One region of the Kitasatospora sp. NPDC057738 genome, then DNA from elsewhere that is predicted to be linked to it. Evidence: riboswitches for the same ligand, from Rfam matches in the RefSeq annotation. Region 1 holds a riboswitch; the other holds the start of a gene.
What was found. Region 1 has a riboswitch for cobalamin ahead of ACFVGO_RS15425 (cobalamin biosynthesis protein). Riboswitches for the same ligand answer to the same signal wherever they lie in the genome.

Region 1 (4,205 bases):
GGGCGGAAGCGGAGCACCGACCGCGGCACGTCCGGGAGACGTTCCGGCGAGGACCCGCCGGCGGCGCCCTACAGCAGCGGCGTGAGCCAGCGGCGGAGCAGTTCGGTGTACCGGTCGGGAGCGGTGTTCCAGAGGGCGGCGTGGTCGGCACCGGGGAAGGCCTGGAGGCTGACCACGTCGCGACGGGCGGCGGCCAGCTTCTCGGCGCTGCCGAAGGGCGCGATCCGGTCCTCGGGGCTGTGCAGGAGAAGGGTGGGCACCCGCAGGTCGGTGCCGTCGGCGATGCGGGCGAAGTCGGCGAGGTCGACGCCGGTGCGGCCCTCCGCGGCCAGGGCCCCGAGCTCGGCGGCGACGCCCTGGAACCCGGCCCGGGCGGCGTCCCGGCGGGCGGAGACCGGGAGGTCGAGCACCGGCGAGTCGAGGATGAGGCCGCTGACGGCGTGCGGCCACGCGGTGCGGGCCGCGGTCTGGAGGGCCGTGGTCGCGCCGACCGACCAGCCGTAGAGGATCACCTTGCCCGCGCCGCTGTCGAGCGCCAGCCGTACCGCCGCCTCGATGTCGCGCCACTCGGTCTCGCCGAAGTGGCTGAGCCCGTCCGGGGAGGCGGGGGCGCCCTGGTCGCCGCGGTAGGTGACGGCGAGGGTGGGCAGGCCGAGCCGGTCGAGGACGGGGAGCACCGGGAGGGTCTGCTGGCGGTCGGCCTCGGGGCCGTGCACCAGGATCACCCAGGTGCCGCGCTTGCCGTCGAGCCGCCAGGCGGGAAGGGCGCCGAGCTCGCCGTCGGCGGTGGTGTCGGTGAAGGGGAGGCCGAGTGCCTCGGTGGGGTCGCCGAGGTGGACCCGGGGGGTGAAGCGGACCTCGGTGCCGGGGGTGAGCGTGCCCCGGTCGGCGCGGAGCAGCCGGCGGGTGACGCCCCGCTCGTCGCTGTGCAGGACCTCCTCGACGACCGCGTGCCCGCCGTCCGCCCACTCGACCGCCCAGCGGCCGGGGCGCAGGCTCTCGGGGCCGCGGGTGAAGGTGACGCGGCCGGGGGCGAGGCCGCGGACCAGGACCGGCCCGGACTTCGGGACGGCGGCCACCGGACGGACCGTCCGCTCGGAGGCCCGACGGCCGATCACCAGCACGGCGGCCCCGACCGCGGCGGCCGCCACGACGGCGGCGGTTCCCCAACGCATTTCGCTCCCCGCTCTGTTGCTCACGGACCGGACGGTGTTCGGGCACCAGTTCACCGGCGCTCCGTCCGCCCGGCCACCGGGCTGGGCCGTCCGGGTCACCCGGGCGGCGGCCCGGCGGCGCCGAGGAGGTGCCGGGAGCGGGCGGCAGGGGTGTCGGTGGTGAGGGCGGGGCGGCGGAGCCGGCGGTGCCCCGGTGGGAGGGGACGTGGTGTTCCCGGTGGAGGGCGGCCCCGCGCCGGCGATCCCCCGGCGCGTCGGCGGCGTCCGCGTGTGACCAACCCCTCCGTGACCTCGGTTGACTCCCGGTTCGGGCCCGTGATGGGATCCTGGGGCCAAACGGAGGCATGGAGAGGAAGCCGGTGGAATTCCGGCGCGGTCCCGCCACTGTCACCGGGGAGCACGCTCGGAACATCGCCACGGCGGCCGTCGACGGCCGCTGGAAGGCTCCGGGGGTGCGTTCGACCCGGAAGCCAGGAGACTCTCGCCCCCGTCACGTCGATCCAGGGCGCGGACCCTGAGTGAGGACACGCACGCGATGCAGGCTGCCCCGCCCCACCGGACTCCGAGCTGCCTTCCGCCGTGCCCCCGATGACCCCGCTCGGGCCCTCCTCCTCGCCGCGCCCGCTGGCCCGCGCAGCCGCGTTCGCGCTCGGCGCCGTCGCGGGCCATGTCGCCGACGCCCGCTTCGCCGACCCCCGCCGGGGCCATCCGGTGGCCGTCTTCGGCAGCGCCGCGACCCGGCTGGAGCGTCGGCTGTGGCGCGACGACCGCGGCGCGGGGGCCGGGTACACGGCGCTGTGCGTGGGCGCGGTCGTGGCGGGCGCGCTCGCCCTGGACCGTACGGTGGGCCGGCGTCCGCTGGGCCGGGCGGTGCTGGCGGCGGCCGCGACCTGGACGGTGCTCGGCGGCACCTCGCTGACCCGGGAGGCGCGCACCATCGGCCGCTCGCTGGCCGCGGGCGACCTCGCGGCCGCCCGGGAGCGGCTGCCGCACCTGTGCGGGCGGGACCCGAGCGCGCTGGACGGGCAGCAGATCGCCCGGGCGGTGGTCGAGTCGGTGGCCGAGAACACCGCCGACGCCGTGGTGAACGCGCTGACCTGGGGCGCCCTGGCCGGCACGCCCGGCCTGCTGGCCTTCCGCGCCGTGAACACCCTGGACGCGATGGTGGGTCACCGCTCGCCGCGCCACGCCCGGTTCGGCTGGGCCTCGGCCCGGCTGGACGACCTGGCGGGCTGGCCGGGCGCCCGGCTGACGGCGCTGCTGACGGTGGCCGCCGCGCCCGAGCCCCGTACGGCCTGGCGGGTCTGGCGGCGCGACGGCTCCGCGCACCCGAGCCCGAACGCGGGCCAGGCCGAGGCGGCGTTCGCCGGCGCGGTGGGCGTACGGCTGGGCGGGGCGCTGCGGTACGGCGAGCGGGTGGAGCACCGGCCCGTGCTGGGTGCGGAGCTGCGGCCGGTGACGGTGGACGACATCGAGCGCGCCTGTGCGCTCTCCCGGCGGGTGGGCGCACTGGCGCTGGGTACGACGGTCGCGGGGCACGTCCTGCTGCGGATGCTGCTGAGGAAGAGGGGACGGGCATGAGCAAGGCGCTGCTGGTCGCGGGGACGACCTCGGACGCGGGCAAGAGCGTGGTGACGGCCGGGATCTGCCGTTGGCTCGTCCGCCAGGGCGTGCGGGTCGCGCCGTTCAAGGCGCAGAACATGTCGCTCAATTCCTTCGTCACCGCCGACGGCGCCGAGATCGGCCGCGCCCAGGCGATGCAGGCGCAGGCCGCCCGGGTGGAGCCGGAGGCGGCGATGAACCCGGTGCTGCTCAAGCCGGGCGCGGACGGCCGCAGCCAGGTGGTGCTGCTCGGCAGGCCGGTGGCGGAGGTGGGCGCGCTGGACTACCGCGAGCGCAAGCCCGTCCTGCTGGAGCGTGCCCTGGAGTGCCTGGCGGACCTGCGCGGCCGCTACGACGTGGTGGTCTGCGAGGGCGCGGGCTCGCCCGCCGAGATCAACCTGCGCGACCGCGACATCGCCAACATGGGCCTGGCGACGGCCGCCGCCCTGCCGGTGGTGGTGGTCGGGGACATCGACCGCGGCGGGGTCTTCGCGGCGATGTACGGGACGCTGGCGCTGCTGTCGGCGGAGGACCAGCGGCACGTGGCCGGCTGGTTCGTCAACAAGTTCCGCGGTGACGCGCGGCTGCTCGCGCCCGGGCTGGAGATGCTGCACGGGCTGACCGGCCGTCCGGTGCTGGGCACGCTGCCGATGCTGCCCGGGCTCTGGCTGGACGCCGAGGACTCGCTGGACCTGTCGACGGTGGTGGACCGGGCGGACGGGCCCGGGCCGTACGGCGCGGACGTGCTGCGGGTGGCCGTGGTGCGCTTCCCGCGGCTGTCCAACTTCACCGACATGGACGCGCTCGCGCAGGAGCCGGGCGTGCTGGTGCGCTGGGCGACCCGCCCGGAGGAGCTGGCCGACGCCGACCTGGTGGTGCTGCCCGGGACCCGGGCCACCGTCGCCGACCTCGCCTGGCTGCGCGAGCGCGGCCTGGAGCCGGCGCTGCGGGCGCGGGCGGCGGCCGGGCTGCCGGTCCTCGGGGTCTGCGGCGGCTACCAGATGCTGGCGCGCTCGATCGTGGACGAGGTCGAGTCGAAGGCGGGGGCCGTCGAGGGCCTCGGCCTGCTGCCGACGCAGGTGCGGTTCGGCGCCGAGAAGGTGCTGGCGCGGCCGGTCGGCGAGGCGTTCGGGCAGCGGGTGGAGGGCTACGAGATCCACCACGGGGTGGTCACCGTCGAGGGCGGGGACCCGTTCGTCTCCGACGGCCGGGGACGGAGTCTGGACGGCTGCCGGGTGGGCCCGGTCTGGGGCACGACCTGGCACGGCGCGCTGGAGAACGACGGGTTCCGCCGCGAACTCCTGCGCGAGGTCGCCGCGTTGTCGGGCCGGGCATTCGTCCCGGCCCCGGACACCTCCTTCGCCGCGGCGCGCGAGGCCCGGCTGGACCGGCTGGGCGACCTGATCGAGGAGCACGCCGACACCGACG
Region 2 (4,205 bases), on a different contig from region 1:
CGTCACCGGGACCGGGCGCGACGGAGGTCGGGGACGTCGTCGCGGTCCGCGTGCCGGTGCCCGTCGGGGTCGGCGTACCGGTCGCGGTCGCGGTGCCCGTGGGCGTGCCGGTCGGTGTCCCCGTGGGAGTCCCCGTGGGCGTTCCGGTCGGCGTCCCCGTGGGAGTCGGCGTCGGCGTACCCCCGAGGTTGCGGCTCAGCGTGCCGAAGGAGATCCCGGTGGCGCCGCCGAGCACCTGTGTGGAGGCACGGACGTCCGAGCCCTGCTGGCCGCCCGAGGCGACGTTGAACCCGCCGTCGCCGTTCTGCTGCCCGGCGAGGAAGTCGAGCGCCTTGGCGATCTGTGCACCGTGGATCGACCGACGGAGCGTCATGCCCTGGATCGCGAGCGCGGCCGAGTTGGTGGAGTCTCCGGCCGCGCCGGGGAATCCGCCGTCGGGGAGCTGCCGCGCGGCCAGCCAGGTGGTCCCCCTGTCGACCGCCTGCGCCGCCTCGTCGCCCGGAACCAGGGCCAGGGCCATGACGGCCATCGCCGTACTGTCCACATCCGAGTCGCCGGTGGCCGGGATCAGGCTCGGCCAGGAGCCGTCCGGGTGCTGCAGGCCCTTCAGGTAGGCGATCGCAGGGGCTGCGCCGGCGGCGTCGCCGGCCCGGAGCTGGGCCATGACGGCGAGCGCCTGGGAGAACACCGAGGTCGCGTAGACGTAGTTGCCGGGGGCGGCGCAGCCGGTGTTCGCGTCGGCCTTGGTGCACACCATCGCGGCGAGGGCGGCGATCAGGTCGCGGCCGCCGAAGGCGCGCGGGTCGCGGCCCACGACCTCGGCGAGCAGCGCCTCCTTGCCGATGGACCCGCCGCCGGCGTACTCGGTGCCGATGGCCGTCCAGTCGTTGACGGTGCGCTCGCTCGCGTCCTTGCCCTGCTGGTCCAGGAAGTCGACGATCCGGCGCAGCGCGGCGTCGTCGGTGCCGGTGGCGGCCAGGGCGTAGGCGCCGTCGATGGTCAGGCCGAAGTCGGCGAAGGCCGGGAACCCCTCGTAGTAGTGACCGTCGATCAGCCGGGCCGGGTCGGTGAGGTAGGCGCTCCCCTTCGCGGCGTCGGGCTTCCTCCCGGCGGGCGTGGTCGGGGGCGTGGTGGTCGGCGTGGTCGGCGGGGTGGTGGCGCCGTCCGGGTTGTGCCGGACGCTGGTGAGGTCGGTGCCGGTCAGGGCCAGGATGGCCTGTTCGGTGGCGGCGGCGTCCGGGTCGGTGGTCGACTCGTCGGGGCCGAAGCCGCCGTCCTTGCCCTGCCGGGCGGCGAGCCAGGCGGTGGCGGCGGCCTGTCGGGCGCCCTGGCCGGTGGCCCGGAAGGCCTGGGCGGCGCTCGCGGTGCTGGTGGTGTCGCCGGGGGCGCCGGCGTAGGGAAGGAGGGAGCCGTCGGGCTGCTGGCTCGCCGCGAGCCGGTCGGCGGCCTTCTCGGCGGCCGCCTCGTAGCCGGGGGCCGTGCGCAGGGCGAGGACGGCGATCGCGGTGGTGAGCGGGTCGGACTCGCAGTGGTCACCCGCGACGATCATCGAGCCGGCCATGCCGCCGTCGTCGCACTGGAGGACCGTGAACCGGGCGAGTGCCGGGGCGGGTGGGGTGATGCCGGCGCGCTGGAGCGCGATGACCCCGAGGGACTGGACCCAGGGCGAGGCCGCGCCGAGGAAGTCCCCGGCGGCGGTGCACTTCCCGTTCTCCCCGGCTGCCGTGCAGACGTGGTCGGTGAGCGCGGCAAGCGGGTCCCGCCCGCCGAAGGTGCGGGGGTCGCGGCCGGTGCTCTCGGCGACGAGGGCCAGCAGGGCGGCGGCTCTGGTGTCGGGTGCGCCGGCGGGGCCGTCGGGGTACAGGAAGGCATCGATGTGGTCGGCGAGGAAGCCGACCACCTTGCGCAGTGCCGGGTCCTGCGTTCCGGCGGCGGCGAGTGCGACGGCGGTGAGGGCGGTCCGGGGGTAGTCCGGCCCCGGGGCGGCCCAGTTCTCCATGTGGTCGCCGCCGACGAGCTGACCGGCCAGCCAGGCGGCCGCGGCGGCCGGATCACCGATGGGGGACGGCGTGCCGGTGGGGCTCGGCGTCCCCGGGGACGTGGCGGACGGCGAGGCGCTCGCGGAGGGGGACGAGGAAGGCGAAGGGGACGCCGAGGAGCCACCGTTCTTCGCGCGGACCGAGTCCGGGGTGAAGTCCGGCGCCCCGCTGGTGCCCCCGATGTCGGTGCCGCCGTACACCCAGGCCTCGACCTCGCCGGGCTTGGGCTGCTGCGTGCCGGCGCCGAACCGGCTGTAGGACCAGGTCTGTTGGCCGGGTGCGGCGATCCAGTACGACCAGTACGCGGTGGCCTGCGGGGTGTTGACGCACGGCTCCTCGGCCGGAGTCGGGTACTGGACACCGCCGTTGAAGGTCCCGGTGCCGAGTCGGCAGATGAAGGCGGGCCCGTCGCGCTCGGTGCCGGTCGTGGTGAATCCCGCGTTGTGCAGCAGGTTCATCCCCGTCGTCGGGTGGGCGTCACAGCCCCGGACGACCCCGCCGCCCCAGTGGCTGAAGTCGACGGCGACGATCGCGCCCGTCGTCGCCGTGCACTGCTCGATCGGATCGGCTGCCGCGGAGCCGGGGTGGCCCAGCAGGACGGTTCCTCCCGCGGCCACTGCGACGGCCGTGGTGATCAGAAGCGAGCCCAGTTCTCTGCTTCTGTGACGCGTAGGACTGCTGCTGACCCTCACCGGCGACTCCCCGATCGGTCGTCGGGGTCCCACGGCGCAGCCGACGGCTCTCCCCGGCACGGGGCGCCGTCGCGACCGCGTCGTAGTCCACGACGACGCATGTACTCATGAACAAGGCCCCGGCGCAGGCATTCCGGCTCACCGGCCCTTGCGGGCGGGTCTACGGTTGCGGGTCAGCGCCGGAATCGGACCGGCTTCCCCTGACTGCCGAGGACTAAAAAGCGGTTCATCACACCATGTGCTCGGAGTCGTCGTCAACGAGTCGTCATGTCACTTTCGCCACCTCGTAGATCCGTTCACGGGTGCGGTAACGTCCGCGGTGGCCGAGCGGGGGAATCCGGTGCGAATCCGGAGCTGACGCGCAGCGGTGTGGGGCGGTGGTTGCACCGGCCCCGAGCCCGAATGCCCGCGCGGTCGTGCAGCACCAGCACCAGCCCGCCCACGCGATCCGGGCGGCCGCCGCCCCGTACCACCGCGCTCTCGGACGAGCGCTGGGGTCCCGGGGCAGGACCGGCGCGCCCGTCACCCCAAGGAGCCCGTTCCGTGTCCGTTCCCGCGCACTCGCGCTTCGTCTCCTCACGCCTCGCTTCCGCGGCGACCGTCTCGATGGCCGCCTGCGCCCTCCTGATGTCGGCCGTCCCTGCGCACGCCACCGCCTCGCCGAGCCAGATAGCCACCTCCAGGACCACCGGCGTCACGTACCTCAAGTCCCTCCAGGCCGCCGACGGCAGTTACGTCACCGGCGGCGGGCTCTCCAACGAGTGGGCCTTCAGCGCGCTCGCCGCCGCCGGCACCGCCGCGGCCGATGTCGCCCCTGGCGGTGACACGAGCAAGAACGCGCGCCTGGTCTACCGCAACCAGCTCGCCGCGAGCAGTTGGCCGAGCACCTCGCCGGTCGTCACCGACTACGAGCGTGGCATCCTCAACTCCTACGCGGCCGGCATCGACCCCGCGCGGATCGGCCCGGGCCGCAACCTCGTGGCCGACCTCGCCGCCTACTGGCAGACCGCCGAACCCGGCTACTACGGCCCGTCCGCGAACTTCAACGGGACCGTCTTCGGCCTGCTCGCCCTCGGCGGCGCCAAGACCCGGAGCGGCGGACAACGCGTCCCGCAGTCCCTGCTGAACGCCTCGGTCGCGACCGTGCGCGCCAACCAGCACAACGACGGCGGCTGGAACTACAGCAAGGCCGCCGGCGACCCGACCGCGCTCGCCCAGGGCAGCGACATCGACATGACCGGTGCCGCCATGGCCTCCCTGTGTGTCGGCGGCGTCCCGGGCACCGACGCCGCGATCGTGGCCGCGAAGAACTTCCTCAAGGGCAAGCTCGCCTCCTCCGGCGCCTTCAACGCCATGTTCGGCGTCAACACCGACTCCAACGGCTGGGCCGTGTCCGGCCTCAACGCCTGCGGCATCAACCCCCAGGGCACCGACTTCACCAGCGGCACCGGCAAGACCCCGGTCGACTTCCTCG

Region 2: another riboswitch for cobalamin. It lies ahead of ACFVGO_RS27420 (prenyltransferase/squalene oxidase repeat-containing protein); the one in region 1 lies ahead of ACFVGO_RS15425 (cobalamin biosynthesis protein).

The regions. Positions count from the first base shown of each region.
Region 1 is NZ_JBHVJT010000023.1:80,497-84,701, forward strand. It holds gene ACFVGO_RS15420 (alpha/beta hydrolase) at 69-1,175, opposite strand; cobalamin riboswitch at 1,524-1,656, shown strand; gene ACFVGO_RS15425 (cobalamin biosynthesis protein) at 1,764-2,756, shown strand; gene ACFVGO_RS15430 (cobyric acid synthase) at 2,753-4,205, shown strand, end outside.
Region 2 is NZ_JBHVJT010000057.1:6,953-11,157, forward strand. It holds gene ACFVGO_RS27420 (prenyltransferase/squalene oxidase repeat-containing protein) at 1-2,656, opposite strand, end outside; cobalamin riboswitch at 2,837-2,978, opposite strand; cobalamin riboswitch at 3,062-3,139, shown strand; gene ACFVGO_RS27425 (hypothetical protein) at 3,338-4,205, shown strand, end outside.